3 regions of the Paraburkholderia sp. GAS38 genome follow, and region 2 is predicted to be linked to each of the others. Evidence: riboswitches for the same ligand, from Rfam matches in the RefSeq annotation. Region 2 holds a riboswitch; each other region holds the start of a gene.
What was found. Region 2 has a riboswitch for ZMP and ZTP ahead of P3T42_RS27505 (tetrahydrofolate dehydrogenase/cyclohydrolase catalytic domain-containing protein). Riboswitches for the same ligand answer to the same signal wherever they lie in the genome.
Positions count from the first base shown of each region.

Region 1 (10,701 bases), on a different contig from region 2:
TTCGATGCTGCTTGCCAAACCGTTGCGCGCCACGGTCGCGGCCACCGCCAAGCCGGTGTTGAAATGGGGCAGTCTGGGACTCGCCGCGTGGGAAGCCTATCGCATCTGGCAGCAGATGAAGAGCGACTCGGGCCGGACCAAAGGCGAAGCCGCGGCGCAGGACAGCGGTTACTGAGTGTTCCAGCATATGTTTGAATCCGGCGCGTTGGCGCCATCCGCGGTGCGATTTCCCCGTAGACCCGTTGCGTCGAGCGTGAAGGTGCCGCAGGCATCGTCGCGCATCGGGCCTGTCTCTAGAGGCTGCGCTTCCACCGCGTAGCCGCCGTTCGTTTCGTCAGCAGGTAAGGCGCGCAGCCGGTAGACGGGTGTGCCGAAGGGCGGCGCCTGGTCGAGTCCGCTGGGTAAGGGACTTACTGCGGGGCTCACTGCGGGGCTTACTGCGGAACTCATCCCTGAGCTCACTTCTCCGGCGGCCCCCGCTTCGACAAACTGCGCCGCGCGATACAGCGCCGATGCCGCGTCGATCCGATGCGAACGCGCGACATGACTGCGATACGAGGGGACCGCGTACACCACCAGGATGGCGCCGATCGCCAACGCGATGACCAGTTCGAGCAGCGTGAACGCCGATGCTTGCGACCTCATGCCGATGCGCCTTCAAAACGGCCTGGCGGTAACCCGCCGCCAGTGTTGCTCGGTCGTGCTGCCGGCCACGACCAGCTCCAGTTGCACCCAGGCTTGCGACTCCTGGGTGCGGCCGAAGCCGCGCGCCGTCAGCAGGTAAGCGCTGACCTCGGGACGCGTGCTCGGGCGCCAGGCTTCGGCCAGGCATTGCGGCGCCATGGCTGAGCCCGGCCACACGGCGATGGGCGTGACGGCGCCGGCTGTGAAGGTCGATTCGAGTCTCCATCCGGTTGGTTCGCTAGCCACTGCGCTTGCGACGCGCGCCGTACCTGCTGCGACGGCTCGGGCGCACAGGGTAAGCGCCGAATCGGCGGCATGGAAGGCTTGCAGGGTGTCGCGAAGATTGGCGGACACACGCGCCGCTGCCAGGGAGGTTTCGAACCAGGCGGCGGAAGTGATCAGCATCATCGACGAGATCAGCAGAACGATGGGTAAGGCGGCGCCACGGATGTGAGGTGCGGTCTTCATGACGCACTCACCTCGTTATTGCGGATCGCCACGCGCCGCCAGAATGCCTGGCGCGCGCGCAAGTCTGTTCCTGCGACGTTCGCGCCGTCGCAATCGACGTAGCGTGAGCGCCGCCCCTGAGGCGCACCGCGCACCAGGACGCACAGGTCCACGGCGACGACATTCGCCCATTGATCAGGCGCGAGCGCCGATGCATCGAGCGCGGTCTGCGCGCCGGCTAGCCAGTACCTGGCGCGCAGCCGTTCAACGCCCTCCACCAACGGCTGCGCGGAACCGGATTTGCCATTGCCGTCGCAATACAGCTCGGACTCGCCCGTCGAGGCGCTGAGCTTCGCGAAGAAGCGATTGACGATCATCACGCGACCCGCACCGTAAGCCGCATTCCCGACGCTCACGGCCTGGCCCAGACAGTCGGTTGGCTGTCCCGTGGACGAAGGCCACGTGGAAACGTTGTCGCCAACGTAGCGAATCGCGATGCCATCCGATCGGCTTGTCAGCGCTTCGCAAGTGGGGTTGTCGTCGGTCCCTGTCGGCCGCGCGGCAGAGCATCCGAACAGCGTGGGTTTCTGTTGCGGCTGCGGCTGCGGCAGGTCGGCCGGCACAAAGCCGGTCATCTGGATTTGCTGACCGATCAAGGTGAGCGCCGTCAGGCCGGCTTCGCGAATCTGGGTAGTATCGTCTGCACGGCCAAACGCCGCGCGCTGCGAACGGTACAGGGAGACGGCGCCCACGGTGACGACGAGCCCCAGCGCCACGGCGATGACCAGCTCGACGAGCGTATGCCCGCGCGCTCGAATCCGCCTGCGCGGATGAATCTCACGCGGCTTCATTTCGCGAACGCCAGGGCGACGCACGAGCGGTTGGCGGAGAGCGCCAGATCGCCGCACGATTCGGGCTTGTCGATAATCTCGCCCGGCGTTCGCAAAGTGGCCGCTGCCGACCATGTGACGCGGGCGAACGAAACCCCGCCGCCGCGCTCGCTGACCGACGCATCGCCCTGGGGCAGCAGACTCGCCGCACGGGCGCTCCATTGCCGCAGGACAACGTCGCCGCCGGTCGGCGCGCGTGAGGCCTCGGCTACGGCATCAGCCACGAGAGCTGCATGTTCGCGCGACGCTGCGGCACGCGCCTCGCGCGCGATCCACAACTGCGAAGCAATCAGACCGAGGGCCGTGACTGCGGTCAGCGCGACTGCGAGCATGACCTCGATCAGCGATGCGCCGCATGACTGTTCGACTCGGATGGTTTTCATGACGTCGCTCCACAAGCACCGTCCGCAATGCGCGGCCGTCCGCCCGCAGCGATGCGGATGCAGCGCCGCCAAGGCTCGCCGCGCGTGACCTGCGAAGGCACATGCGGTGCGATGTCGAAGCTGCGAAAGCTGCCGATCAACTGCCCCGCGGGCGGTGTGAAGGTAAGGTTGGTCTGCGTCCCGGCAATACTCACTGCCGCGAGTTCGGTTTGCGCGCGCAATACCGTGGACATTCCACCGCGCTCGACCATCACCGCCCAGCCGCACGACCAGTCCGCGACTCCCACGCGGCACGCTTGCCCCGAGGCCAGACAGTGGCGCGCCGCATCGACGCGGCACACCGTCACGCGCACGCCGCGCCGAACCGCCTCGCTGCGGGCGTAGGACAGCGTCGACAGCAGCGCCCGGGCTCGTGCATCGACCTGATCGCGCATGCGCCAGGCAACCAGCGACGGCGTCGCCATCACCGCAGTGACAGCCAGAACGGCGACCACCACTAGCGTTTCGATCAACGTGAAACCGCGGCGACGCACACGCGGCAATTCGGCATCCTGCTTCATCTGCATTCCTTAGCTTCGAAAGAATGCAACCAATTTACTCAGGCAGGAGCGTGTCGACAATCGGCCGAACGGCCAGGTAGCGAGCGTGCGGCGTCACCGGCAACAATGTCGGCGTGACGCATACAGAAAGGGAATACCGATGCTATTACGAGAACAATCAGCGCTTACGGGGCGGCTTGGGCGGCGTGGCCGCACGGCGAAATTCTTCAATGACGTCTTCGAATTCAGACACGTCTTCGAAGCGGCGGTACACCGAGGCAAAACGGACGTAGGCAATCGTGTCGAGCTCGCGCAACTCGTTCATCACGAGTTCGCCAAGACGCTCACTGCGCACTTCGCGTTCGCCACTGCCCAGCAACTGATATTCGATGCGGGCGACCGCCGCGTCGACCGCGTCCGCAGCAACCGGGCGCTTTCTCAGCGCCAGTTGCATGCTCGCGACAATCTTGCGGCGATCGAATTCAGTGCGGCTGCCATCCTTCTTGACGACCGACGGCAACGCCAGCTCGACCCGCTCATACGTCGTGAAACGTTTGTCGCAGGCCGGGCAGCGGCGGCGCCGGCGAATCGCGGCGCCGTCCTCGGATACGCGGGAGTCCACGACCTGCGTATCGTCGTGCCGGCAGAAGGGGCAGCGCATCGTCGCTTACTTGTAGACCGGGAAGCGCTTGGTCAACTCGGAGACCTGCGTGCGGACGCGTTCGATCGTCGCGGCGTCTTCCGGGTTGTCCAGCACGTCGGCGATCAGGTTACCTACCTGCTCGGCTTCCTTCACGCCGAAACCGCGCGTGGTCATGGCAGGCGAGCCCAGGCGCACGCCGCTCGTGACAAACGGCTTTTCCGGATCGTTCGGGATCGCGTTCTTGTTGACCGTGATGTGCGCCGCGCCGAGCGCCGCTTCAGCGGCCTTGCCGGTGATGTGCTTCGCACGCAGGTCGACCAGCATCACGTGGCTTTCGGTGCGGCCCGAAACGATACGCAGACCGCGCTTGACAAGCGTTTCCGCCAGCACGCGAGCGTTATCCACGACCTTTTGCTGGTATTCCTTGAATTCAGGCGACAGCGCTTCCTTGAACGCAACAGCCTTACCGGCAATCACGTGCATCAGCGGACCACCCTGGATGCCCGGGAAGATAGCCGAGTTGATCTGCTTTTCGAACTCGGCCTTCATCAGGATCACGCCGCCGCGCGGACCGCGCAGGCTCTTGTGGGTGGTCGTGGTCACGAAGTCGGAGTGCGGCACCGGGTTCGGATAGACGCCCGCCGCAACGAGACCCGCGTAGTGCGCCATGTCCACCATGAAATAGGCGCCCACCGACTTCGCGATCTTCGACAGACGTTCGAAGTCGATGCGCAGCGCGAACGCCGACGCGCCCGCGACGATCAGCTTCGGCCTATGTTCCTGAGCGAGCTTTTCAGCGGCTTCGTAGTCGATATCTTCCGCTTCGTTCAGGCCGTAGCTGACGACGTTGAACCACTTGCCCGACATGTTCACGGGCGAGCCGTGCGTCAGGTGGCCGCCGTGGGCGAGGCTCATGCCCATGATGGTGTCGCCCGGCTTGAGCATGGCGAAGAACACACCCTGATTCGCCTGCGAACCCGAGTTCGGTTGCACGTTTGCGGCTTCGGCGCCGAACAGTTCCTTCACGCGGTCGATCGCGAGCTGCTCGACGATGTCCACGTACTCGCAACCGCCGTAGTAGCGCTTGCCCGGATAACCTTCGGCGTACTTGTTGGTGAGCTGCGAGCCTTGCGCAGCCATCACGGCCGGGCTCGTGTAGTTTTCCGACGCGATCAGTTCGATGTGATCTTCCTGACGGCGGTTTTCCTGCTCGATCGCCTTCCAGAGTTCGGGATCGACGTTGGCGATGGTGCTTTGGGCTCTATCAAACATACGGGTTCCGTTGAGTGTGTTCAGGTTGACCGGATCTCGCGCCGAATTTCGTGCAGAAAGCGTAGTGGGTACGCGGCGCTGCTGGCGGCTGGGCCAGCCCTGACGTGGCGGATGAAGATGGGCCGCACACGCGAGGCAGGACAGCCACCGGCGGCGCAGATGAATGCGCGCGGATCACGGCTGCCCAGGCGAACGGCAAAACGGCACCCTGCGCTTCACGGTGGGTCGCTCCACCTTGAACCTGTTTGGTTCTATCGCCAGTCACGCAGGGATGAGCGCGTTAGTGTATTGGAAGCGCCCCGAATAGGCAACCGCGTCTCCGCCAGGCTCACGGCCACGGCGCAAACCCCGTTCACGAGCGTCACAGCCGGTCGTCGCATCATCGGCGTCCCGCCCGGAATCGGAGAGGCAGCGGCTCTCGCCAGCCGGTCGCAAACATCTGATGAAAACGGCACACAGGCAGGAGCCGCCGGCGCCCTGCATGCCCACTCCGGTGCGCCCGATCCGGCCACGGTCCGCGCGCCGACCGTCCCCAGCCAGTCCGCCCGCCTGACGGTAGTCCGCTGGGACCAGGGTCATTCTTGCCGCAGCGCCGCAATGGAAGTAGGCTTGGCAACTTTCCCCCCTCCCGACCAGGAAACCGCAATGATCGTCTTCGTCACCGGGGCGTCCGCCGGATTCGGCGCCGCCATCGCCCGCACTTTCGTCAAGGGCGGCCATCGCGTCGTCGCCACCGCGCGCCGCAAGGATCGTTTGCAAGCGCTTGCCGACGAACTAGGCGAGGCCCTTCTGCCGTTCGAACTCGACGTGCGCGACAGCGCCGCCGTCGCGGCCGTGCCCGCCGCGCTGCCGGAAACGTTCGCCGCCATCGACGTGCTGGTCAACAACGCGGGCCTCGCGCTCGGCCTCGAGCCGGCGCAGCGAGCTAACCTCGACGACTGGCGAACCATGATCGACACCAACTGCACCGGACTCGTACAGGTCACCCACGCGCTGCTGCCGGGGATGGTCGAGCGCCAGCGCGGCCACGTGTTCAACCTCGGCTCAGCGGCCGCCAACTGGCCTTACGCGGGCGGCAACGTGTATGGCGCCACCAAGGCATTCGTGCGCCAGTTCAGCCTGAACCTGCGCGCCGATCTGGCCGGCACGCCGCTGCGCGTGACCGACGTCGAACCGGGCCTGTGCGGCGGCACGGAGTTCTCGAACGTACGCTTTCGCGGCGACGACCAGAAGGCTGCTAACGTCTACCAGAACGTGCAGCCGCTGACGGCCGAAGACATCGCCGACGCGATCTACTGGACCGCGACGCGCCCGGCACACGTCAACGTCAACACGATCGAACTGATGCCGGTTGCGCAGTCGTTCGCGGGGCTCTCGGTGCATCGCGGTTGAACGCCTTGAGCCGGAGCGCCGCCCCGAAAATAACGCCGGGGTGTGCGTTCCGGTAAAATGCGCCGCATGAATATGTCCCCCAGCGAGTCCGGCGCCGAAATCGGCTTCACCTGGCCAATTCGCGTGTACTACGAAGATACCGACGCCGGCGGCATCGTGTTCTACGCGAACTATTTGAAGTTTTTCGAGCGGGCGCGCACCGAATGGCTCCGCGCGTGCGGCGTCGAGCAGGATCGCCTCGCGGAAGAGACAGGTGCATTGTTCATCGTACGCAGCACTGCAGTCGACTATCGTGCGCCGGCCCGGCTTGACGATCTCGTGAAAATTGTCAGCCGCCCTGAACGAATTGGCCGCGCGTCGGTCGATTTCTCGCAGGAGGCCTGGCGTGACGGCACGCTGCTTGCTACCGGAAGCATTCGGGTCGGCTGTGTCGACCGGGTAGCGCTGCGTCCTGCCGCCATTCCAGCACAGGTTCTCGCCGCATTGCGGCGCGGGCCGAAGCTTACTGCGCCCAACGTGTCAACGGACAACGCCTGAACATCGTTGTTACGGGGCCAGTGAACTCGTATCGATCAAGCAACACAAAGCATGGTTCGGCCCGCGGTTTGCCGATGCTTCCGGTTTCCCCACGGAAAGCTTCGACGGACCTTGCAGCCGGACGCCCCCTTTCGGGACGTTACAGCGAACCTATATGAACACTACACAAGATCTATCGATCATTTCTCTCGTTCTTAATGCGAGCCTGCTGGCGCAGGCAGTGATGGCACTGTTGCTGTTGCTGTCGCTGCTGTCGTGGACGTTTATCTTCCGCAAGTGGTTTGCGATCCGCCGGGCGCGCGCGCAAACTGAACGCTTCGAACGCGATTTCTGGTCCGGTGGCGACCTGCAGGCGCTGTATCAAAGCGCAGCGAACAACCGTCACACGATCGGCGCACTCGAACGGATCTTCGAATCCGGCATGCGCGAGTTCCTCAAGGGCAAGGAAAAGCGTCTCAACGACCCGGGCCTGATCCTCGACGGCGCACGCCGCGCCATGCGCGCAGCGTTCCAGCGCGAGATGGACGTGCTAGAGGCCAATCTGTCGTTCCTCGCCTCGGTGGGTTCGGTCAGCCCGTACATCGGTCTGTTCGGCACCGTGTGGGGGATCATGAACGCGTTCCGCGGCCTCGCCAACGTCCAGCAAGCCACGCTCGCCAACGTCGCGCCCGGCATCGCCGAAGCGCTGACTGCAACGGCCATCGGTCTGTTCGCCGCCATTCCGGCGGTGGTCGCCTACAACCGTTACGCGCACGACATCGACCGTCTGGCGATCCGCTTCGAGACCTTCATCGAAGAATTCTCGAACATCCTGCAACGTCAGGCGCACTAAGGAGTCCACGATGGCCGGTTCCTCCAGTCGCTCCTCCAGTATGCGCGGCGGCCGTTCGCGCCGCGCGATGGCCGACATCAACGTCGTGCCGTATATCGACGTGATGCTCGTGCTGCTCGTGATCTTCATGGTGACCGCGCCGCTCGTCGCACCGTCGATCGTCAATCTGCCTACTGTCGGCGGCGCTGCGCCGCAACAGCAAACACCCCCGGTTGTCGTCAATATCCGCGCAGATGGCAACATGAACGTCAAATATAAAGACGACAATGGCGCCATGCAGCAGGAAGACATGACGCGCGCGGATCTGGACAGCTTCGTCACCGACCGCGAGCAGTCGCATCCGGATCAACCGGTGGTGATCGCCGCTGACAAGACGGTGAAGTACGAAGCCGTGATGAACGTGATGTCCGACCTCAAGGCTCGCGGCGTCAAGCGCGTTGGCTTGCTCGTCAAATCGCAATGATCCGCAAGAATTCCGCCCGCCCGCTCCAGCCACCGCGTGAACGCGGCACCTGGCGAGCCTTTGTGCTCGCGCTGGTGATGCACGTGCTGCTCGGGTTCTTCCTGTACCACGGCATTCAATGGCAAAACAGCACGCCGGCCGGCGCCGAAGCCGAACTGTGGACGGACGTACCCGAGGTAACGACGCCCCAGCCGCCCCCGCCTCCCCCGGTGCCGGTGGCCCCTGCCCCGCCGCTGCCTGACGAGCAGGCCGATATTGCGCTGCAGGAAAAGAAGCGTCAGCAGCAGGAAGCCGCCCGCCAGGCGCAGCTCGCCGAACAACAACGCCAGCAGCAATTGCAAGCGCAGCAGGAAGCCGAGGCGAAGCGCCAGCAGCAGCTCGCGGCCGACCAGGCTGCGCAACTGGCCGCCCAGAAGGCCGCGGCAGCCAAGCTGAAGCAACAGCAGCAGCAACAGGCTGACAAGCTCAAGCAACAGCAACTCGCCGACCAGCAAAAGCAGGATCAGTTGAAGCAGCAACAACAGGAAGACCAGCAGAAGCAGGCCCAGGCGGACGCGCAGAAGAAGGCCGATGCGCAGAAGGCGAAGGCAGCCAAGGCGGCGGCCGATGCAGCGCAAGCGAAGAAGGTCGACCAGGAACGTCGGGCGCGGCTCGCGCAGATGCAGGGTATGGCCGGCGGTGAAGGCTCTACCGGCAACGGTCTTGCGAAGAGCGGCACAGGCACTGGCTCGGGTGGCACGTCAACCTCGCCGGGCTACGCGGACAAGGTCAGGCGGCGCGTGCGGCCCAACATCGTATGGTCGGGCGACACGCAAGGCCTGGAAACCGAAATTTCCGTGCGTTGCTCACCCACCGGCACGCTGCTGGACGTGACGGTGACCCGTCCCAGCAGCAATCCCCAATGGGATGCAGCCGCTGAGCGGGCGGTCCGGGCGTCCGATCCGATGCCGGTCGACGTGGATGGAAAAACGCCGTCGAGCTTCAAGATCACCTTGCGACCAGCAGGTTGACAGCAGCCCATGCGCCCCGCCCAGCGTGGCGCGCCCGGGAACGAATTGAACGTTTCCGGGTCTGTCTGCTGTCATACCGTGTTAGAAATCTGATTTTTTGGGAATCCATACAGCATGACTTTGATGACCAAGCTAGGCCTGCGGACTTTGGTGGCGTCGTGCCTGATTGCGGCCGGCGGCGCTGCGCACGCGCAACTCAACGTCCTCGTCACGGGCGTCGGCTCCACCCAGTTCCCCATCGCAACGGCGAATTTCGCCAATGAAGCGAGCTCGCCGCAACAGGTCAGCACGATCGTGCGCCAGGATCTGCAGCGCAGCGGCAAATTCACCAATATCGACGCCGGCAGCACGCCGGTGGCGGAAACGGATTCGGTCGACCTCGGCAGCTGGAAGGCCAAGGGCGCCAACGCGTTCGTGGCCGGCAGCGTGAACCGCCTGCCCAACGGCCAATACGAAGTGCGCTTCAAGCTGTACGACACGGTCAAGGGCGAGAGCCTCGGCGGCCTCGTCCTCGTCAGCCCCGAAAGCGGCCTGCGGATGAGCGCCCACAAGGTGGCGGACTACATCTACGCCAAGCTGCTGGGCGATCGCGGCGTGTTCGCCACGCGTCTGTCTTATGTGATCAAGACCGGCAACCGCTACCAGTTGCAGATTTCCGATTCGGACGGCCAGGACGCGCACATCGCGCTGTCGAGCCCCGAGCCGATCATCTCGCCGGCGTGGTCGCCTGACGGCACGAAGGTGGCCTACGTATCGTTCGAAAAGAAGAAGCCCATCGTCTACATCCACGATCTGCCCACGGGCCGTCGTATCGTCGTATCGGACCAGAAGGGCAACAACAGCGCGCCGGCCTGGTCGCCGGATGGACGCACGCTGGCAGTGGCGCTTTCGCGCACCGGCAACACGCAGATTTTCGCCGTCAACGCTGACGGCAGCGGCCTGCGCCGGCTGACTCAAGGCACCTCGATCGACACCGAACCCAACTACTCTCCTGACGGACAGTGGATCTATTTCACCAGCGACCGCGGCGGTCAACCGCAGATCTACAAGATGCCGGCGCAGGGCGAAAGCGCAGGCGCGGCTCAGCGCGTCACGTTCACGGGCAACTACAACACCAGCCCGCGCGTGAGCCCGGACGGCAAGCAACTGGCCTACATCTCGCGTGTAGGCGGGGCCTTCAAGCTGTACGTCCAGGACTTGCAGTCCGGCTCGGCAACCGGCCTGACCGATACAACACATGACGAATCGCCCAGCTTCGCGGCGAATGGTCAGTACATTCTTTACGCCACACAGGTGAACGGCCGTGGCGTGTTGGCCGCAGTATCGACCGATGGTCGCACTCGGCAGGTCCTGTCCGTTCAGGGCGGCATCGTTCGCGAGCCGTCCTGGGGCCCGTTTATGCAATAACACACAAGGAGAGTAACAATGATGTCCAAACTTCGTATCGTATTTGCCGCATTGCTGGTCGGTGCACTCGCTGCATGTCACTCGGGCGTCAAGCTCGACGACAACGCCAATAAGGGCGGTGCTGTCGCCACGCAACCGAACCCGAATGCAGTCGCACAGGTGAACGTGGACGAGCTGAACGATCCGAACAGCCCGCTCGCCA
Region 1 covers NZ_JBNDJO010000005.1:274,403-285,103, forward strand. Annotated here, with positions in the region: gene P3T42_RS14595 (DUF3318 domain-containing protein) at 1-175, shown strand, start outside; gene P3T42_RS14600 (type IV pilin protein) at 169-645, opposite strand; gene P3T42_RS14605 (pilus assembly PilX family protein) at 658-1,152, opposite strand; gene P3T42_RS14610 (PilW family protein) at 1,149-1,982, opposite strand; gene P3T42_RS14615 (type IV pilus modification PilV family protein) at 1,979-2,404, opposite strand; gene P3T42_RS14620 (GspH/FimT family pseudopilin) at 2,401-2,970, opposite strand; gene nrdR (transcriptional regulator NrdR) at 3,122-3,604, opposite strand; gene glyA (serine hydroxymethyltransferase) at 3,611-4,858, opposite strand; ZMP/ZTP riboswitch at 5,034-5,133, opposite strand; gene ydfG (bifunctional NADP-dependent 3-hydroxy acid dehydrogenase/3-hydroxypropionate dehydrogenase YdfG) at 5,504-6,250, shown strand; gene ybgC (tol-pal system-associated acyl-CoA thioesterase) at 6,308-6,787, shown strand; gene tolQ (protein TolQ) at 6,942-7,619, shown strand; gene tolR (protein TolR) at 7,630-8,082, shown strand; gene tolA (cell envelope integrity protein TolA) at 8,079-9,092, shown strand; gene tolB (Tol-Pal system beta propeller repeat protein TolB) at 9,207-10,499, shown strand; gene pal (peptidoglycan-associated lipoprotein Pal) at 10,518-10,701, shown strand, end outside.
Region 1: it holds a riboswitch for ZMP and ZTP, as region 2 does, so the genes downstream of both, glyA (serine hydroxymethyltransferase) here and P3T42_RS27505 (tetrahydrofolate dehydrogenase/cyclohydrolase catalytic domain-containing protein) in region 2, are expected to answer to the same signal.

Region 2 (10,701 bases):
TTATGCCGAAACCGGCTTCGCAGAAAATACGCTCTACCCTGGCATCGACACCGCACTCGATGCGCTGGCGCAACAGGGCATCCCCATGGGCATCTGCACGTCGAAGCTCGCAAACTTCGCGGACAAGATCTTGCACCGGTTCGGCATACGCGACCATTTTCGCTTTATTAGCGGTGGCGATATCGGCGTGACGAAGCAACAGCAAATCGCGCGTTTGCTAAGCGACGGTGCTGTCGATCCGCAGGCGAGGATGATCGGCGATCGCTCTGTGGATCTGCTGGCCGCTCATGCGAATGGCATCGGTTCAGTCGGCGTGCTATGGGGATACGGTTCGCGCAAGGAATTGGCGGATCAGTCGCCACTGCGTCTACTCGAGAGCGTCGATGAGATACCCGGTCTCGTTGACCTTCCCTAGCGTAAGCGTTAGCGCACACCCGCTGCCGCGTTGTTGCGCAGAGGGGCGCGGCTAGGCGTGAGCGTGAGCGTGAGCTTGAGCCGCGCCTCGGTAGAGCATCGCTTCAACTCCGCTCCTGGATCCCAGTCCCGGCCAGCGGACTCAAGCGTTGTCCGCCCACACCATCCTCAACCTGCCAACCCGCTGCCTTCAACGTCTCACGCAGCCGGTCTGACTCGGCCCAGTCCTTAGCAGCGCGAGCCCTCTCACGCTGTTGAGCCAGCACGGCCACATCCGCCGGAATCTCGAACGCCTCTGCATGCCAATCGGCGAGCCGCAATCCAAGCACCGGTTCGAAGGCTTCGACCGTCGCCCGACGCGTCTCCACCGGCAGATCGCTTCTCACCACCTCCCACACGACCGCCAGCGCACGCGGCAAATTCAGATCCTGATTGACCTCGGCATTGAAGCGCGCAACGAATCCCGCGTCCACCGTACCGCCCGCAGGCCAGCTCGCATACGCTTTGCGCAGTCTGTCCAATGCAGCTTGCGCGGCATCGAGCGCCTCATGATTGAAACGCAGCTTGCTCCGGTAATGCGCGCTCAAGCAAAGATAGCGGTACGCCAGCGGATCGATCCCACGCTCGGTCAAACTCTGCAGGCGCAGAAAGTCGCCATCCGACTTGGACATCTTGGCGGCATCGAGCGTCAGAAAATGACCGTGCATCCAGAAGTTGGCAAGCCGCGTGCCGTGGCAAGCCTGCGTCTGTGCGATCTCGTTGCTGTGATGCACGGCGATGTGGTCCTCGCCGCCGCAGTGGATGTCGAACCACGGACTCAGGTATTTGGCCGACATCGCCGAGCACTCGATATGCCAGCCCGGAAAACCGCGTCCCCATGGGCTGTCCCATTCCATTTGCCGCGTCGAGTCGGGCGGGCTGAATTTCCACAGCGCAAAGTCGGTCGCGCGCCGCTTCTCGCCGACGGCCACCCGCTTGCCGGCCTGCAAGCCCGCATGATCGAGGCGCGCCAGATAACCGTAGTCGTCCTGGCGACTGGTGTCGAAGTACACGCCGTCGTTGGTCTGATATGTGTAGCCGTTGCGTTCCAGCTCGGCGATGAAGGTGATCTGCTCCGCAATATGGTCCGTCGCGCGGCACCACACGGTGGGTTCCAGCAGGTTGAGTGCTTGCCAGTCGCTCATGAATGCGCGGGTATAGCGTTCGGCAATCTCCCAGGCCGATGCGCCCGTGCGTCGGCTGCCCTTCTCCATCTTGTCTTCGCCTTCATCGGCATCGGAGACGAGATGACCGACATCGGTGATGTTCACGACATGCCGCACCTCGTAGCCGTTTAGCGCGAGCGCACGCCGCAGCACGTCTTCGAACACGTAGGTGCGCAGATTGCCGATATGCGCATGGTCGTACACCGTCGGTCCGCAGCAGTACAGACCCACGTGGCTGGGTTGCAAAGCAGTGAACGGGCGCAGCGCGCGCGACCAGGTGTCGTACAAGGCGAGAGACATCGGCATTTCCGTGGGTTGAGTGTTGGGGGTTAGGGATGCCCAAAAAACAAAAAGGCCACCGGTTTTTCAACAGGTGGCCATCGGGACTTGCTCGGACGTGACGTAACGCGACGCGCTAGACGCAAGCTCCCGCTGGCAGGCTTTGACAGCATGCAGGCATGAAGCAGACGAGTGAGCGGGTAGCGAAGGTCATGGGACGATGCTAACGCGCGTTAATTTTTTGGTCAATCGGTTTGGCCGGTGGGGTGGGCAACCTGCTCGGCGGCATCGACGGTCTGCGCGATAAGCGTCGCAATCGTCATCGGTCCGACGCCGCCGGGCACGGGCGTCACCGCCGCGCAACGGCTTGCCAGTCCGTCGAGATCAATATCGCCGACGCCGCCTGGATGGTAGCCGGCGTCGATCACGACCGCGCCATCTCTGATCCAGTGGTTCGGAATGAACTTCGGCTTGCCCACTGCGCCCACGACAATTTCCGCGCGCCGCACCTCCGCTTCGAGATTCACGGTCTTCGAATGACACAAGGTGACGGTCGCGTTTGCATTCGACAGCATCAGCGCCATCGGCTTGCCCAGAATGGCGCTGCGCCCGACCACCACCGCACGTTTGCCGGCAAGCTCGATCCCATAGTGAGCCAGTAGCCGCATGATGCCGGTGGGCGTGGCGGGGCCGAACGCCGGCTCGCCGAGCGCCATCCGGCCAAAGCCGTGACTCGTCACGCCGTCCACATCCTTGAGGGTCGAGATGTGATCGAAGCAGCGGCGCTCGTCGACCTGAGCCGGCACCGGGTGTTGCAACAAGATCCCATGAACGTCTGGGTCGGCGTTGAGCCGGCCGATCTCGGCGAGGACTTCGTCCGTGGTGCTGCCGGCAGGCAAAGCGACGAGGCGCGAGTCCATGCCGACGCGCCGGCACGCGTTGCCCTTCATCCGCACATAAGTGGCCGAAGCGGGATCGTCGCCGACCAGAATGGTGGCCAGGATCGGCGTGCGTGCGCCGTTGATTGCCTTGAGCGCGGCGACGCGTGCGGACAGGTCGTGTTCGCCCTGGGCTGCAACCGCTTTGCCGTCCAGGATCAGGCATGTCAGAGGGTGGTTCATCGCTCAGCTCCCGGCCGTTGCGGTGTCAAAGCCGCTACGTTGCAGTAGATCAAAACGAAGGTGGGCAAGTACGAGTCCCTGCGGAGGAGGGAATGCCCGCGACAGAGGTACAGCAGAGGGGAATGTAAAAGCTGGCGGAACGGTCAGAGTAGCAATCAGGGCAGTCATTGGAAGTCTCCATAGAGAACGATCAAGATGCCCAGGCGAACGGCGGTGCGGCCTCTACGCTTCCCGATGGTGATCCATCTTTTCTCGCCAGTCGCGCAGGCCCATATGATAACTCACGCCCACGTCTCCACCACCTCAAAGGTCTCGCAGACAAGCGGCATGGTTTCGTCGATCGTGCGGCCAATCTGCGCGCACTCGCGCAAGAAGAAATCCCAGTGCGCCTTGCGCCAATACGCAAGCGAGCGATCGCCCTCGCCTTCACTGGCGGCGAATTCGGCGGACACTTCGTTGAACGGCACGATCTCGACACGCGTGATGCGGTGAATCATCACCGGACGATCGGCATAATCGAGCACGATCCCGATGTCGCCCACCGCGGGAATGTCCTCGCCCTCAAACTCCCACGACCACAGCATGCTGCAGGTGCCGCGCTTGGTCCCCTCGCGGATCAGCGCGATGAGTTCGGCCGAGAGCGCCTCGGAATCGCCGAATCCGACGATTCGGAGTCGGCCCTCCGGAACCTGGATGCCTCGTTGCGACAGCGTTTCGACAAGACTCTCGGGCGTTGGATTCATCTGGATGCTTTGGCAAGCGGGTAACGGAACGTTCGCAGCTTACCTCAAGGCGCGGCGTCCCATCGCACACTCACCGCGCGCTCATCCATCGCTACTGTCCGGTATACCCCACCGGCGCGGTCACATTGCTCTTCATCACCGTCGCATTGGAGGACACCACGTAAATCGGCGATTCCGTCAGCGTCAGGTTCACCACGCCGTTGCTATACGCCACCGAGGACGGATTGCCCATCATGTCGATCACCGTCACATGGCCGCTCGTCCCCGCCGAGTCCACGCTCAGCGCATACGTCGTACTGTAGGTCGAGCTATAGGTGCCCGCCGAGGTCGGCCAGTCCGCATTGTTGTGCGTCCACAGCGCGGTGATCACAGAGCCGCCGTTAAGCTGCTGGAAGGCATAGCCGTAGACCATCGACGGCAAGCCGTTGAGATGCCCGAGTGTCTGCGTGCCGTCGATCACGCGAGTCAGCGCCGCCATCGCCATCGCCTCGGGTTTCGGGCTCAGATTGGTGGCGCCGTATTGACCCTGCGCGTCCACGATGTCGAAGAACGTGCCGTCGCCGACCTCCGCGGGAAAGTCCGAGCCATAGAAGAAGTAGGTCACCTGCGCCCCCTCACCGAGGATGATGAGATGCGCACGTATCGCGACCGCCGCTTGCCCGTACAGTTCGTTGGCGGGCGGATAGCTTGAACCGTACGCCGCGCCCGCGTCGTAGCTGATGCCCAGCTCCGTGGACCACAAGCGCATGTTCGGCTTGAACGTCTGCATTTCGGCGCGTAGCGAGCGCATCTGCTGATCCAGTGCATTTGCGACGTTCGCGGGGTTCGGGTCCGTGTCGTACTGTTCGGGCGGATGCGCCGGATACGTCCCGGCGTTGTAGTAGCCATGCGTGGTCACACCGTCGATGTAACTCCCCAGCCCGAGCGGAACGTAGGTCTGCAGATAACCTTGCGTGCACTGCGTCACGCAATTCCCAGGGAAGGGGTTGGTGGTGCCCATCACCACCGCATTGGCGTCGGTGGAGTGCAGGCCCTTGTAAACCGCCGCATACATGGCCACGAAGTTGGCGGTGGAATCGGCCCATTGCGGTTCCCACGTCACCTGGTAGTAGTCGTATTGCTGATTCGGGAAATAGGCCTGGCGAATCGCCACCGAATCGGTGCCGACGCGCGCCATATAGTTCTGGTAATAGGTCTCGCTCGTGGGCGCATTGGTGTCGTCCTGGTAAGCGCCGGTCGGACTGGCCCATGCCGGGATGCCGTCCAGACGGATCAGCCGCATGATCTTCCCATTCGTATAGAACGGATCGAGGTCGGATAGAGCCGGGGTCCACGTGTTCGCGGCGGTCGGTTCCATCGTGGAGAGCTGACGGTTGTCGATCGTCTGCGAAACCCCGAGGTCCGCCAGCATGGCGCCGTTGTCGTTGAAGCCCTGCATGCCGAAGCGATGCTGCTCCTGATGCGCATAGCTCACAACCGGGATCGTGGCGGACAAATTAGGCAGGATACCGAAGGTTGTGATTCCCGTGGGCCGCGTGCCGGCCCGGGGTAAGGTACCACCCGCTGCGGACAGCGTTGCCGTGATGGCGAAGTAACCGGAGACGGCCGCGTTGCACGACATCGTGCTGGTCTGCGTGCCGCTCGGGACCGCAAACGAGCCGCTGCCTTTGATGTTGCCTAACTGGTCCTGCATCGACCATACGACGGTGTCTGCCGAAGGCGCCGCCGTGATGAACGACACCTGAAACGCGGTGGCTTCGGCGAACAGGCGGGTGCCGTTGGCGGTTGGCGTGTCGGCTGTGATGAGGCCGATTGGCGTGCCGCCCGCGGTGGTGGTGGGCTTGGCGCAGGCGATGGTGCCCGTTGGTGTGGGCGTTGGTGTGGGTGTGGGTGTGGGTGTGGGTGTGGGTGTGGGTGTGGGTGTGGGTGTGGGTGTGGGTGTGGGTGTGGGTGTGGGTGTGGGTGTGGGTGTGGGCGTGGGCGTGGGCGTGGGTGTGGGCGTGGGCGTCGGTGTGGGCGTCGGTGTGGGCGTCGGTGTGGGCGTCGGCGTCGGCGTCGGCGTCGGTGTCGGTGTCGGTGTCGGCGTCGGCGTCACAATCGCCGGAATCCAGCAGGCCTTCAACACACCTGGATCGGGATCCATTCCGAAAGCCGTGTTGGAACACGTCACACCGTTAGTGAACGTTTTGGTCACATTGTTGGCGGTCGTACTGCCTCCATACGTGACGGGCTTCGTCCCCGTAAACGCGCAGGCCGCATTCTCGGACGCGCACTTCGTCAACGTCCCGGCGGGAGTCGGAGTCGGGGCGGGCGTAGAAGTGGGCGTCCCCGTCGGACCATACCAGCAACTCTTCGCATAACCGTAGGCCGGATCGGTCGCGGATACCACACCATTCGCACAATCCACGCCGTTCGTAAACGGTCCATTAATGTCGTACATCAGCGAGGGACTCGTCGTGCCGAACACCACGAGCGCACTACCCGTGAACGAGCACTGCTGGTTCTCCGCCGCGCAATAGGTATAGGTCGTTCCGTTGATCGTCAGGTTGCCTTGAGCATTAGCAGTACTACACATTGCCCCAGCCATAGGGACGAGCATCGAGAGTAAGCGTTTCATTTCCGCGATCCTTGCCGTTGATTATTTCAAGAACTGGTGAAGGGCTCTTCGCCAAGCCCGGAAATGGAACGTCAAATGTAAGACTCGGGAACGTGAATTGCGCCCATCCGTAGTTAAGCCAATTTCAGTCGCCGGGAACGGACATTAGGGAGTGCTTTTCGGATGATTTGCACGCTAGCATGCAGACGCCGGCTCGCCGATCTGGCAGAGCAACCGGCTTCCTCCAGCATACGCTCGTCAAATGTGCTTGACGCATAGAACCGCAAAAGCCGCGAAAGATATCTCAATCACCTCCGCCACCGCGGCGCCTGCGCGGACAGCGGTATAGGGCACAAACCATACGTTAAGCGTCTCCCGCGGTATCCTTCAGTCTGTCCGCAAGTGTGCGGCTGCCCAGTCGTCACGCAGCGAACAACAGGCGATCAAACCGTGCGCGTCAACCATCAGGCTTTTTTCTGCTCGCTTTTCTTTGCGCGGCTGGCGGACCAGATTCTGCTCTTCCTGGTCCCGCTGGTCGTGTTCCAGACGACCCAGAAGGTGTCGTGGTCGGGCATCGCCTTCTTTGTCGAGGCGCTGCCGCGCTATCTGTTCTTCCCACTGTTCGGCGCGCTCAGCGATCGCTTCTCGCCGCTCAAGCTGATGCGTATCAGTCAAACGTACCGGGCCGTCGTATGTATCGCGGGGGTGGTGGGCTATGCGCTGTGCGGTGGCATCGGCTGGCTGATTGCTTTATCCGCTTGCTGCGGCATCCTCACGAGCCAAGGCTTCGTCGCGCGTGAGGTCATGCTCCCGCAGATCTTCAAGGCTCATAAGTTCGAGCGCGTGCTGGCCGTCTCGCAGTTGGCCGACCAGCTCGGCGTGGTGCTCGGCCCAATGGCCGCCGCGTTGTTGCTCGGCTGGTGGCGCTGGGAATTCGTGGTGGCCGCGACCGGCGCGCTGTTCCTGATCGCCGACGCCGCATTCGTGCTGTGGCAGCGCGTGAGCGGATTTCAGGCCACGGCGGCTGAACCGCCTCAGGGTCACTGGACGCAGCCGCTGCGCACCGCCGTAGAGCATGTCATGCGTCTGCCCGGCCTGAAGAAAGTCATCCTGCTGGCCGCCGCCGAGAATCTCGTGATCGGCGTGACGCTCGCCACCTCCGCGGCTATGGTCACCGGCATCCATCATCAATCGGGACGCTTTTACGCGGTACTGCAAACCATCGGCGCCATCGCCACCGTGCTGATCCTGCTGACCATCGCCCGCGCCTCGTTTTCCAGGAAAACGCTAGGGCTGCTGGCGTTTCTGGCGATCTGCCTCGGCGGCGTGATCGCCGGCGCGAGTGCCAGTCCGTGGGGCTACGCGGTGGGCTTCGTGCTGATTATCGGTTTCGACAAGATGTTCAACGTCTATATCCGCAGCGCCCGGCAAAAGATCATTCCGCCAAAGGACTACGGTAAAACGACGGGCGTCATCATCCTGCTGAACAACCTGACCCAGCCGCTCGCGGGCTTGCTGGTGGGCCTATTCGCCGGACGTGGGCATACCGGCCTGTTGATCGTGCTGTTGTCGCTGACAATGGGAGCGATCGGCGCGGTGGCTTCGATCGCCGGGCCGTGGCTGCAGAACAGGCGCACGGCCGGCCTCGCGAGCGGAGCCGGCCTGTCCGAAGCCGGCATCCGCGAGAGCGAATGAACGCGAGCGGAGCGCGCGTTATGTCGTCGCCTCGGCGGGCCCAATCCGCACGCCCTTGAAATGGCCGGCTGACGGCGGCGCACCGCACTCGCGCAGCAGCGCGCGCAGTTCGTTGATGACCGGGAACACCTCGTGATTCCAGTCCGCGCCTTGCCTGTCGTGCGCTTCCTGCTCGCGTTCGACGATCCAGCGGTCTTCCTTGAAAATGCGTTCGGTGAACCAGACCAGCAAGGGCCACGCGATATCGAGCAGGACCGGAATGCCCGGCTTGCGGATAGACAGCAGGCCGAAGGTGCGGTTAGTGCGCTGTTCGGCATCGAGCGGCACATAAACGATCCACAGGTTCATCACCAGCGTCGAATCCGAGGTGCGGATCTGCAGCGTCTGATACGGATACTGGGTGCGGATGGTCATCACGTCCTTGTCCGCGCCTTGCGTCCCCTTGCGGCTCTGTCCGAACACCAGCGCCTCGCCGATAGGCTGTTCGCCGGCCATCCGCGCAAACGTGTAATCCACCTCGACCCAGTCGTCGCCACGCCGGCGTCCCAGCGAACGCGCGCGCATCTGCCCCATCTGCTTGCGGTGCAGGAACTGATGGTTCATGTCCATCAGGTTTTCGTGCATGAACGAGTAATGGCACTTCACTTCGCGGCCCAGGCGGCGCGTCTTGTAGGCCTTGTCGCCCACCGAAGCGAGCGGCGGCAACGGACGTTCCTCAGCCAGCGCGGGATTGCCGGGAAACACGAAGATCAGCCCCTGCTCCTCGCGACACGGATACGAGCGCACGCCGTTGGGCAAACGCTCGCGGCCCAGATACGGAATGTCGACGCAGCGGCCGCTGCAATCGTAGGTCCAGCCGTGGTAACAGCAGCGAATCGTTTCGCCATCCACCACGCCGCCGTGCAGCGGCACCTGCCGGTGCGCACAGCGGTCTTCCAGCGCGAACGCCTTGCCCGACTCGGTGCGCACGAGCACGATCGGCTCGCCCGCGAAGGTGACGCCGTGCGCCTTGCCGCGCTTCAGCTCGCGCGACCACGCCAGTGGGTACCAGTAATCGGGGTGGATGGGGACGCGGCGCAGATCGCGCACGGGCGCGCCACTGAGTGACTCAGTGGATGTGTCATCGGCGGCTTCGGCCGGTGCCTCGGTAGGCGCATCGATAGTGCTGCTGTCCAGCGAAGGAACTACATGCATGGGCAACGCCTCCTTGCAGTCTGAGATCTGGGTGGGCCCGTAACTTGCACGGGCGGCCAACATAAGGACTCAGTCTACTAGAAGGTGCGTGATCGATGTTTTTGACAATATGTAGGGTTTCCCGCCAGTCCGTCCCTGTCAGCCCCGGCCCCGGTCAGCCCTCATCGTGCGCCACCAGCCCCGAGCGGCGCTGCGCGCCCCACACGCGGCCACCCCGTAAAAAGTGCAGCCAGCCCATCAGGGCTCCGGTATGGCGCAGCAACTGGAACGTGAAGGGTTCGACAATCGCCGCCACCAGGGCCAGCCCCAGGTTGGAGCCGACACGCTGACCGGTCCAGCGTCGGTACAGATGGATGCACCACACGTAGAAGGCCAGATCGATAGCGATCTTGGCGCCGATCACGCCAAAAATCGACAGCACGAGCGTCCCATGCCCGCCGAACAGAAAGGCGAGCAGCAGCGCGAAGGCGGTCAGGCCGTAGATCGGCTGCATCGTGTCGATGGCCTTGACCGGCAGCATCAGCATGCCGAGCGTGCCATAGCGCGGATTGCCCGTCATGTCGCGATTCCAGTACTGCGTCTGCAAAAAGCCCGCAAACCAGCGGCGCCGCTGCCGCAGAAAACTGCCGAGCGTGCCGGGCGCGTCGGTACGTCCCTGCGCATCGCCCACCACGCGCACGTCCCAACCGAGCCCATGATCGACCGAATAGCGCCGCAGCCGATGAATCAACTCGTAGTCTTCCACCAGGCACTGCGGGTCGAAGCCGCCCACTTCGACGAGCGCCGAGCGCTTGAACGAAGCGAACGCGCCCGAGATCAGCAGCAGGCTGTCGGCGCGCATCCAAGCAAAGCGGGCGATGAAGTTGCGCATGTACTCATACGTCTGGAACCACTGGAACACGCGCCCCGAGACGGTCTTGCCGCAGACCGGCACGAGGATGCCGGCCGCCGCCACGAGTTTCGGCTGGTCTGCGAAGGCCGCTCGCATCGCGTAGGTGGCGTCGTCGTCGAGCAGGGTGTCGGCGTCGACGGTCATCACCGTATCCGTGGTCATCTCCGTGATGGCCGCGTTCAGCGCGCGCGCCTTGCCGCCGTGCGGCACGCGCAGCCAGTACAGGTTCGGGTGGAGCGCGCTTGGCGCGCTCAGTTCGCCGTCCGGCGCAGCGGTCAGGCCGAAGCGCCCGGTCAGCAGCGCGGCAGTGCCATCGGTCGAGCCGTCGTCGGCAATCACGATCTGCGCGGGGCCGTGCGTTTGCCGCAGCAGCGCGGCGAGCGTGACCGGCAACACCGCCGCTTCGTTATGCGAGGCGACGATCACGCCCATGCTCGGCAAGCCGCGCCGGTCCGAGGCCGGATCGAGCGACGGCAGCGGTCGTATCAGCGGCAGTGTCTTGATCGTGACGAACACGAGCAGCAAGGTGTCGTAGACCACGTAAGCAATCCCGGTCGACCAC
Region 2 covers NZ_JBNDJO010000013.1:228,646-239,346, forward strand. Annotated here, with positions in the region: gene P3T42_RS27495 (HAD hydrolase-like protein) at 1-415, shown strand, start outside; gene cysS (cysteine--tRNA ligase) at 519-1,919, opposite strand; gene P3T42_RS27505 (tetrahydrofolate dehydrogenase/cyclohydrolase catalytic domain-containing protein) at 2,144-3,019, opposite strand; ZMP/ZTP riboswitch at 3,210-3,292, opposite strand; gene P3T42_RS27510 (ASCH domain-containing protein) at 3,301-3,762, opposite strand; gene P3T42_RS27515 (hypothetical protein) at 3,854-6,337, opposite strand; gene P3T42_RS27520 (MFS transporter) at 6,809-8,053, shown strand; gene P3T42_RS27525 (aromatic ring-hydroxylating oxygenase subunit alpha) at 8,072-9,247, opposite strand; gene P3T42_RS27530 (glycosyltransferase family 2 protein) at 9,402-10,701, opposite strand, start outside.

Region 3 (10,701 bases), on a different contig from region 2:
CTCCGCCGACGATCTCGGCGCGCTCGACGCGGACGCGATTGCCGGCGTGCGCGAGGAAGCCTGGCCGCAACCGCGCAGCCTCGATGAAATGCACGAGGCGCTGACCGGTCTCGCCTGCATCAGCGAGACCGAGGCCCAGCACAATGCGGACTGGCCGGCATGGCTTGCGGCGCTTGCCGAGGCGGGCCGCGCTACCCGGCTGCATGGTGCGAGCGGCGCCGCGCTCTGGCTTCCGGCCGAACGCCTGACCTGCCTGCGCGCGATTTACCCGGACGCGTCGTTCGAGCCGGCCATCGCCGCCCCCAAAGGCTTCACGGAAGCATGGAGCGACGACGACGCGCTCGTCGACGTGATTCGTGCCCGGCTCACAGGATTCGGTCCGCTACCGGTGGCGACCATCGCCGCTGAGTTGGCGCTTCCGGCTGCGGCCGTGGAGCGCGCGTTGACGACGCTCGAAGCGCAAGGCTATGTGATGCGCGGCCGCTTCACACCGCGCGCAACCGTCGAGGAATGGTGCGAGCGTCACCTGCTGGCGCGGATTCACCGCTATACCGTGCGACGCTTGCGGCGCGAGATCGAACCGGTCGAGCGGCACGATTTCATGCGCTTCCTGTTCGAATGGCAACACCTGACGCCCGGCACACGCGGCGAAGGACGCGATGCCCTCGCGGGTGTGCTCGATCAGATGGCAGGTTTCGAAGCGGCCGCCGGCGCCTGGGAAGAAGACATCCTGCCGGCGCGGCTCAAGGACTATTCGATTACTTCGCTCGACGAACTGTGCCGCTCCGGCAAGCTGGTCTGGACGCGTCTGACCGAACGCGCACGCGCAACCGCTGCGCCGGTGCGCAGCACGCCAGTCGTTTTGCTGCCGCGCCGCGATATCGGCGTATGGAGCGCGCTGATCGATGAATCCGAAACGCCCGAATTGTCGCCACGCGCGCAAAGCGTTTATGACGCGCTGCTGCAACACGGCGCCATGTTCTTCGACGAACTGCTGGGCGATACCCGCCTGCTGGGTATCGAACTGGAAAATGCGCTGGGCGAACTGGTCGCAGCGGGGCTTGCGAACTCCGACAGCTTCGCCGGCTTGCGCGCGTTACTGAAACCCGTCGCGAAACGTCAGGCACATCACAGCAGCCGACGGCCACGCGGCGGCGCATTGATCGGCGGCATGGACGACGCCGGCCGCTGGGCGCTGGTCCGGCGCCGCAGCGCGCCTGCGGCAAGCGAAAGCGCACCCTCGGCGCCGCCCGCGGGCCGTGCCCCGCGGCTCGAACCTGAAGTGCTCGAACATCTGGCGATGACCTTGCTGCGCCGCTACGGCGTGGTGTGCTGGCGTCTGCTCGCGCGCGAAGCCGAATGGCTGCCGCCGTGGCGCGATCTGTTGCGCGTGCTGCAGCGTCTCGAAGCGCGCGGCGTCGTGCGCGGCGGACGCTTTATCAACGGTCTGGCGGGCGAGCAGTTCGCGCTGCCGGAGGCCATTCCGCTCCTGCGCGAAGTGCGCCGCCATACCGGCGACGGCGCCTTTGTCTGCGTCGCGGGCACCGATCCCCTGAACCTCGTCGGCACCCTGCTGCCGGGCGACAAGGTGCCGGCGGTCGTCGGCAATCGCGTGCTGTATCGGGACGGCGTGGCCGTCGCGAAGCTGGTGGCGGGCGAGTTTATTTATCTGACGAATGAAGACGGCGCAATGCGCGAACAGATGCGCACGCTGCTGGTCCGTCGCCACTGAGCGTCACTGAGATGTTAGGGTGTCTAAAGATTCAAGGTGGGTTCACCGTTCAACCTTTATGTCCGCGAGTGCAGATTGCCCGGATACAATGAAGTTGCGGTTTCATCTGATGTAGACTGACTGTCACCCGCCAGCCACCTGTTCACGCTGTCGGCCCGCAAGCTCGCCTTGTCCGGGGAAGCCTATGAACGACGACCAACACGACCAGGTGCTCTATGCCCAGTTCGGCACAAGCAGCCCTTGCTGGCGTCTATCCAAAGACAGCAACGCGCTCGAGCTGACGCCGGTCACCGGCGACATGCCTGCCAATGCCGCCATCCCCCTGAACCCGCAGCAAGCCGCGCAAATCCGCCGCCTCACCGGCATCACCGCCCATCTGATTCTCGACGTCCGCCTGTCCGGCGCGCCCCTGCGGCTGCATCTGGTCGGCAAGAAGCTGAGCGCCAATCTGTGGGCAGGCACCGCTTCGGCGTACGAAGATACCGAATCGGTGGCACGCGACCTCGTCCATGGCCTGTCGTTTGCCGAGCAGGTGGTGTCGGAGGTCAATTCGGTGGTGGTGATCGTCGACCGCAACGGTCGCATCCAGCGTTTCAATCGCCTCGCCGAAGAACTCACCGGCATGAAAGAGGAAGACATCGTCGGCCGTAGCGTGTGGGCGTTGTTCATGTCGTCCGAAGCCGGTGCGGCGTCGAGCCAGAACATTGCCGGCTTCTTCAACCGCGGCGTCTCGTACGAAGTCGAACGGCTCGTGAAAACCGTCCACGGCGAGCGGCTCTTCCTGTTTCGCAACAAGTTCGTACAGAGCGGCAGCGGCGTCGACGAGCAGTTCCTGATCTGCTCGGGCACGGACATTACCGAGGAACGCCGCGCGCAGGAACGTCTGACCGAACTGGCCAACACCGACTCCCTGACCGGCCTCGCCAATCGCAACGCGATTCAGGACAAGATCCGCGCCGCGATCGCAAGCGCGGCGCTCGACGAGTCGGTCGGCATTCTGTTCCTCGACCTCGACAACTTCAAGAAGGTCAACGATCACTACGGCCACGTGTTCGGCGACCGGCTGATCAAAGACGTGTCGGCAGCCATCAGCACCTGCCTGAACCAAGGCGATACGCTCGCGCGGCTGGGCGGCGACGAGTTTATCGTGCTGGCCGCCACCGGCACGCTCGCCTCGCTCGAAGCCACCGCGCAACGCATTCTGGAACGCATGCGCACGCCGTTCAGCCTGGGGCTCGTCGAGGTCTACACCGGTTGTTCGATCGGCATTGCGCTGAGTCCCGAACACGGCGACAGCCTCGAATCGCTGATCCGCTCGGCAGACACCGCCATGTACGTCGCCAAGGACGAAGGCAAGCGCACCTATCGCGTGTTCTCGCAGGAAATGGACCGCAAGGTGGCCGAGTATATGTGGCTCGACACCAACCTGCGCCGCGGCATCGACGAAGGCCAGTTCACGCTCTTCTATCAGCCCAAGCTGTCGCTTTCGACCGGTGTGGTGCTCGGCGTCGAAGCGCTGATACGCTGGAATTCACCGGAGCGCGGGCTGATCCTGCCCACCGAGTTCATTCGGTATGCAGAAGAATCGGGACTGATCGGCCACCTCGGCCGCTGGGTCATGCAGACGGCCGCCCTGCAGGCCGCCCGCTGGAAGGCCGCGGGCTTCAATCTGCGCGTGGCGATCAACGTCTCCGCGCGGCAACTGGTGGATACCGCCGTGATCCGGCATTTTGCCGAAGCGCTTCAGCAAGCGGGGCTCGACCCGTGCCTGATCGACCTCGAGCTCACGGAAAGCTGCCTGATCGAAGACGAAGCCGCCGCCATCGAGCTGATTACGCAGTTTCGCCAACTCGGGGCGCAGGTGCATCTCGACGACTTCGGCACCGGCTATTCGTCGCTGTCGCAACTCGGGCGGATTCCGCTCGATGTCATCAAGCTGGATCGCAGCTTCGTGCGCTCGATCAACGAGAATACGAAAGCCCAGGCACTGGTGCGCTCGATGGTCGCGGTAGCCCAGGAGCTGAATTTCAAGGTGGTGGCGGAAGGGATCGAAACGGAAGCGGAAGAAGCCTTCATGAAGGGGCTTGGCGTGGACTACGTACAGGGCTTTCTGTACGGCCAGCCGATGCCGGCCGCGGAATTCGAACAGTGGCTGCGCGACAGGCAGAAGCTCAGGTTAATCGCCTGAGCTTCCGGACGTTTCAGGCGATGCTCGCGCTATTCTGGCGCAGGGTGTTCGAGGTGCGGCGGTTCTGCAGCATCACCAGCCGCTCCATAAAAGCCAGGTCTTTCTCTTCGATGGTGAACGCGGCCTCCACCCAGTCCTCGGTGATCTCCATCAACTCGGCACGCGAGATCTTCAGGACCCGCTGACGCGCCCGCAACATGGCGCGGATGCCGTTCATTTTCGGACGCAGCGTGTCGATGAAGGTACGCGTGGCGACATAGGCCTCGCCCGGCTCGAACAACTGGTCGACGAGCCCCTTGCCCGCATACCACTCTGCCGTATGCGACTCGCCGATGCCGATCAGCTCTTCCGCGAGACGCATGCCGGCCTTGCGTGCGACCAGCGAATAGCCGCCCATGCCCGGGAACAGATTGAAGGCGATCTCCGGAAAACCCATGCGGGCATCGTTCTGCGCGAGCAGGAAATGATGCGCGAGCGCCGCTTCGAAACCGCCTCCGAGCGCGGTCCCTTCCACCATGGCGATTGAGATGGCGCCGGTATCGAAACCGCGCGCGGCTGCATGCACGCAATCGACACAGGCCCGCGCATACGACAGCAACGACTGACGCTTGCCGGCGCGGATCGTCTCCGCGAAGAAGTCGAGATCGCCGCCGACGTTGTAGATTGCCGGGATCAACGAGCCAGTCACCCAGAAATCGATCGGCAGACGCGAATCGCGTGCGGCCTGAGCAAGGCCAAGAATATCGTGCACCAGTTCGAGGTTGAAACAGGGACGGGGTTGTGCCCGCAACATCATCCACATGACATTGCGCCCTTCTTCATAATAGGCCGAAATCTGCGACAAATTACCCGCTTCGAGGAAGGGACGGCAGGCGTGATGATTGTGAAGATTCATTTTGAACGGTCCTTTAAGGTTAAACGGCGGTAATGCAAGTCGAGCCTAAAGCAGACCTGAATAAGGTGGGAGCGGGTTTGCTAACGGACAAACACAAGTAGTCCTTGCAAACCCGTGGCAAGCGGGTGAGCGGGGACGTTCAAAAGGAATGGAGGTGCTGGATGCATACGGAGCGCATGGAAAGCACACCGAAATAAGCGCAAGAAAAGGCTTGTGTCAAAGCGCGATGTCAGAACGACGTGCGCTTGGATACGGAATTAATTGCCGCCGCGGAATGCGGCGGTAATTATTTACCGTTATGCGGGATGATTGCTTCGAAGCGGTTTGAGGCGGTGGGCGGAATGCGGGGCACTGCGTTGCTGTTATTGCAAATGCTGCGACCAGCGATCGACCTGCTCGGCCGGCATGCCGACCGCAAGCGCTGCGTCGCCGATCTGCCGCCATGTCGCCGGATCGACCGGCACGCCCTGGGCCTCGCGCCTGGCCCGCATGGCACGCTCCGGTTCGCCGGGCGCCTGGATAGATTCAGTGCCCGCGGCAAGCGGCGAAGCCTTGACCCATTCGACAAACGCATCGGCTTCGGCCTCGGCGTTCGGTGCATCGAAGGCGGCGGGATTGATGATTACCGACAGCATGCAGTTAACGATCGCGTGGTTGGTGCCCAGCGTCTCCGCATGCGTCGTATAGCCACCCGACAATGCGCCGCCGAAAATCTCGCACATCGCCGCCAGCCCGAAGCCCTTGTGGCCGCCGAACGGCAGCAACGACCCGAAGGGCGCCTCGATCATGGCTTTCGGTTCGAGCGTGGCCTGCCCGTCGTGATCGATCAGCGCGCCGGGCGGAACCTGCTTGCCCTGGTTATACGCCACCCGAACCTTGCCGAATGCCACGGCGCTGGTGGCGAAGTCGAGCACCAGCGGCGGCTTGCCGCTGCGCGGAAACGCAGCGCAGAACGGATTGGTGCCGATACGGCGGTCGGTGCCGCCAAAAGGCGCCACGAGCGGATCGCCCGCCACATTGACGAAGTGAAACGAAACGAGCCCGGCACGCGCGCATTGCTCGGCCCAATGACCGATGCGGCCAATGTGATGCGCGCCGCGCAACCCGACCGCGCAGATGCCGAGCCGTTTCGCACGCTCGATGCCGTGCTCCATCGCCTCATAGGCGACCACCTGGCCGAAGCCTTTGCCGCCGTCGATGCTCAGCACGGCGCCCGCATCGCGCGCCACCTGCGCATGCAGGTTGAGCTTGAGTTCGTTATCGCGCAGCGAGGCCACATAGCGCGGAATCATCCCGACGCCATGCGAATCGTGCCCGGTGAGATTTGCGGCCACCAGATGATCGGCGACCAGTTCGGCCTCGCGCGGCGCACTGCCGGCTTGCTCCCAGATGGCCCGCACATAGTCGTGCAGCGTTGCGGATGGAATGCTGAGCGGCGACGGATAGGCAGCGCGAGGTTCGTTCATTCGCAGTATCGGTGAGCAAGCAGGTTGAGGTTCGGCACCGCCTTCCGTTCAAGGCGCCGCGGCGATCACGTCGGCAACCGCCGCCGTCAGCTTCTTGCCATACGGCACGTGCAGGAACTCGTTCGGGCCGTGCGCGTTCGACTTCGGTCCAAGCACGCCGCACACCATGAACTGCGAATGCGGGAAACCCTCCTTGAGCACATTCATCAGCGGGATCGTGCCGCCCTGCCCCATGTACGCACAGTCCGCGCCGTAATGCTGACGCGATGCGTCGTTGAGAGCCGTTGCGAGCCACGGCGCCAGCTCCGGCGCACTCCAGCCGGTGGCCGCGCCGGCGTCCGGCTTGAAGGTGACCTTGGCGTTGTACGGCGGATCGAACTCGAGCAACGCTTTCAGCTCCGCAACCGCCTTGACTGCATCGAGAAGCGGCGGCAGGCGCAACGACAGCTTGAACGCGGTACGCGGACGCAGCACATTGCCGGCATCGGCGATAGCCGGCAAACCGGCCGCGCCCGTCACCGATAGCGACGGACGCCACGTCGAGTTGAGCAGCGCCTCTTTCGGATCGGTGGTGGTGGGCAGCACCTGACGGCCGTCCTGGCCGCATGCCCAGGGGATTTTCTTCCAGACGTCGTCACCCAGAATATGGGCGGTCGCCTCTGCTTCGCGCAGACGGTCGGCCGGGATCGGAGCATGGAAACCCTTTGGCAGCAGATTACCGTTCGACGCGTCTTCAAGACGGTCGAACAGTTGCCGCATGATGCGGAAGCTCGACGGCGTGATGCCGCCATAGCCGCCCGAGTGAATGCCTTCGTCGAGCACATGCACTTCGAGGTCGCCCGACACCAGACCGCGCAGCGAGGTGGTCAGCCACAACTGGTCGTAATTGCCCGCGCCCGAGTCGAGGCACACCACCAACCCCACTTTGCCGAGCCGCTCGCGTAGCGCGTCGACATACGGCAGCAGATCGTAGCTGCCCGACTCCTCGCAGGTTTCGATCAGGCCGACACAGCGCGGCCGTTCCACGCCTTGTGCGTCGAGCGCGGCGAGGGCCGTGAGGCTCGCGTAGATGGCGTAGCCGTCATCCGCGCCGCCGCGGCCGTACAGCTTGCCGTCTTCGAGTTTGGGGGTCCACGGGCCGAGGTCGTTGCGCCAGCCGTCGAATTCAGGCTGCTTGTCGAGGTGGCCGTACAGCACGATGGTCTCGGTACTGCCCGAGCGCGTAGCCGGTGTCTCGAAGAAGATGACCGGCGTGCGGCCCGGCAGGCGAATTACTTCCAGCTTCAGGCCTTTGACCGGCTGTTGCTCCGCCCACTGCGCGGCGTCCGTCACCACGCGGTCGATAAAGCCGTGCCTGGCCCAGTCCGCGTCGAAGCCCGGGCTTTTGGCCGGCACGGCAATATAGTCCGTCAGCGCCGGCACGATCTCGTCGTTCCACTTGCGCTCGACAAACTCGCGTAGCGTGTCGTGGTTGATCTGCCTGGCTTGCTGGGTGGTGTCGTCGGAAATCATGTTGGCTGTCCGGTCGGTCGGTCAAAACGCACATGATAGACCTCAACAGTGCCGGCCTGAAGTCCCCCATTCGGCCAAGCCGTCGCGCGGCGCTGCAGCATGGCGCTGCCGAGGCCATGCGTGGCGTCCACCCTGTTGGGATTCGCAATAAAGCCTATCCAAAGCACATCCATTACTGCGCAAATTGCTCATTCGAGCGACAATTGAAAGAATCCGCTTACGCCTGGAGGAACCGCGATGGGCGCCAGCACGGTCGTTCAAGCCGTAGCCGCAGTCATTGCATTGGGGTTGTACTTCCTGCCGGCCATTCTCGCCGACCGGCGCAAACGTCATGATCTGCTGACGCTCGCCCTGTTCAACGCATGCCTCGGCTGGACCGGCTTCGGCTGGCTCGCGGCGCTCTATTGGGCGCTGCAGCCCAACCCACCGAAGGACGTCGCGAGCGAGGTGGAGCAAACGCGCCGCGTGGTCCGCATGCGCAGCTTTTCCGTGATGCTGATCCAGCGCGTGCAGAACCGCGCGAACCGCAACAAGAGCGACCGGTAAGCGCGGCTGGCGCGTCAAGCGCGCGGCACGCGCAGGCGTCGCCCATGAGCGCTTCGATTTGCCCGCTTCGCGCCGGGCGTGGAATAATCGTCCGGTCCGCGCAACTGGCGCTTGAAGATGGATCACCATCGGGAAACGCGGACCGCGACATCAATCTCGCGAACCGCCGCGCGCCTGGGTATTGCTGCCTCAGTTGTCTTAGCCACATCGGCCGCATCAATCTCCAAGGAGCCCCGCCATGCCTGAACTCGCCAAGCTGCTCACCTTCGGTCTCGTCTCGCTCGGAATGGCGCTGACGCCCGGCCCGAACATGCTCTACCTCGTCTCGCGCTCGATCTGCCAGGGCCGCACCGCGGGCCTGATTTCGCTCGGCGGCGTGGCGCTCGGCTTCGTCTTCTATATGTTGAGCGCCGCGCTCGGCATCACCGCCCTGCTGCTCGCCGTGCCGTTCGCATACGACGCGCTGCGCTTCGGCGGCGCGCTCTATATGCTGTGGCTCGCGTGGCAAGCCGTCAAACCGGGCGGCCGCTCGCCGTTTCAGGTGCGCGACCTGCCGGCCGATAGCCCGCGCAAACTGTTTGCCATGGGTTTCGTCACGAACCTGCTGAACCCGAAAATTGCGGTGCTGTATCTGTCGCTGCTGCCGCAGTTCATCGATCCGCAACACGGTCATGTGCTGGAGCAGTCGCTGGTGCTGGGGACGCTGCAGATTGCGCTCAGCCTGACCGTCAACTCGATGGTCGCGCTCATGGCCGGTTCGATTGCGGTGTTTCTCGCCAGGCGGCCCGCGTGGATCCTCGTGCAGCGCTGGCTGATGGGCACCGTGCTCGCCGGCCTCGCCGTGCGCATGGCCACCGAAGCGCGGCGGTAAGCATGGGCACGCTGCACACGCGCCCACTGCTGGCCGGCGACCTCGACCTGATTTGCCGCCACCGCTATGAGATGTTCCGTGAGGCCGGCCGCGAGCCGGCCGTCCTCGACCAGATGACGCCGGCCTTTCGGAGCTGGCTGCAGCCGCGCCTCGCCGACGGTTCGTATTTCGGCTTTATCACGCTCGACGGCGACACGCCGGTGGCCGGCATCGGCCTGATGGCAATCGACTGGCCGCCGCATCCGCTGCACCCGGAACAGGACCGGCGTGGCTACGTGCTGAACGTGTATGTGGAGCCGAGCCACCGGCAGCGCGGCATAGCACGCGCGCTGATGGACCGGGCGGAGGTGGCGTTTAGCGAGCGGGGTTTGCCGTATGCGATCCTGCACGCCACGGAGAAGGGGCGGCCGCTTTACGCGGGACTCGGCTGGGCACCGACCACCGAAATGGCCAAAGCCGTAGACGCGCCCCCGGCGGCGTGAGACCTCAAGCGGGTGAGCCGCACGAGCACAAGCACGAGCGGCTGAATGAGCGGCGCATGTCAGCCGGGACGGGCAACGCGCGCGAAACGGCCCACGTGGACTGAGCCTGGCGGGATGGAGCGCGGTTCGAGCCGGACGTGCTCCTGCTCGAACATCTCCTGGCGCAGTTCGCCATGCTCGTCGAACCATTGGCAAACCACCCAGTCACCCGCCGTCAACGCAACGGGCCCAAAGTAGGTGACCGTCATGCGCGGGCCGCCCGACTTGAGCGTAACCACATCGCCGACATTCAGCGGCGCGATTGGTGTATCGAATGTATCGAGGGTGGCGGTCAGCATATCAATCCCCGGGACTAAAGCGTTGAAGTGGCCTTGGCGTGTTTTAACCCATTGTCTCAGACAGGTGGCTGGCAAAAGATTTTAAAGTTTGCCAAGATTAACAATCGAATTTACCGTCTGCAAGCGATTTTTATTGATACCGTTTTCATGCAGACGGGAATCGGAATTCGGTCATCGGCTCACTGGGTGAAACAATGCTCATACGGCGAAACCCCTATCCTTCATGGGGTTTCAGGCCCGCTCCCAGACGCCTGACGCGGGAACAATTTACGCGACGGCTAATATCCCAGCGTAAAAGATGCCGGAGGATAATTTGTCAGACATTGAAATCCATTTGAATCTTTGAATGGTTTTTATCTGATCAATTATTGCCAAAACCATCCATAAACAGCCCAATCACCCATGAATTTCCAGTACTGCGGGAGCGCTGCATTAATGCGGTGCAGTGCAATACCGGGAATGGTGCGGGGTTATCACGATTTAGCTGGCATGCCGCACCGCGAGTTGCTGATGCCGCACCAACAGGATGCTTGGTCCGATGCATGTCAGCATCAATAGCGCATTAATAGCGAGGCTGTACTGGAAGGCATGGGCATAGGCGTGGGGCGCAGGTCGCCACCCGGCCGGGCGCAGCGAAGGCCGCCGGCGTGGATTTGGCGCACTCACTATTC
Region 3 covers NZ_JBNDJO010000004.1:254,217-264,917, forward strand. Annotated here, with positions in the region: gene P3T42_RS11525 (DEAD/DEAH box helicase) at 1-1,732, shown strand, start outside; gene pdeR (cyclic di-GMP phosphodiesterase) at 1,917-3,920, shown strand; gene P3T42_RS11535 (crotonase/enoyl-CoA hydratase family protein) at 3,934-4,815, opposite strand; gene P3T42_RS11540 (malate/lactate/ureidoglycolate dehydrogenase) at 5,178-6,281, opposite strand; gene P3T42_RS11545 (M20 family metallopeptidase) at 6,330-7,793, opposite strand; gene P3T42_RS11550 (superinfection immunity protein) at 8,031-8,339, shown strand; ZMP/ZTP riboswitch at 8,430-8,526, shown strand; gene P3T42_RS11555 (LysE family translocator) at 8,578-9,210, shown strand; gene P3T42_RS11560 (GNAT family N-acetyltransferase) at 9,213-9,692, shown strand; gene P3T42_RS11565 (YodC family protein) at 9,752-10,030, opposite strand.
Region 3: it holds a riboswitch for ZMP and ZTP, as region 2 does, so the genes downstream of both, P3T42_RS11555 (LysE family translocator) here and P3T42_RS27505 (tetrahydrofolate dehydrogenase/cyclohydrolase catalytic domain-containing protein) in region 2, are expected to answer to the same signal.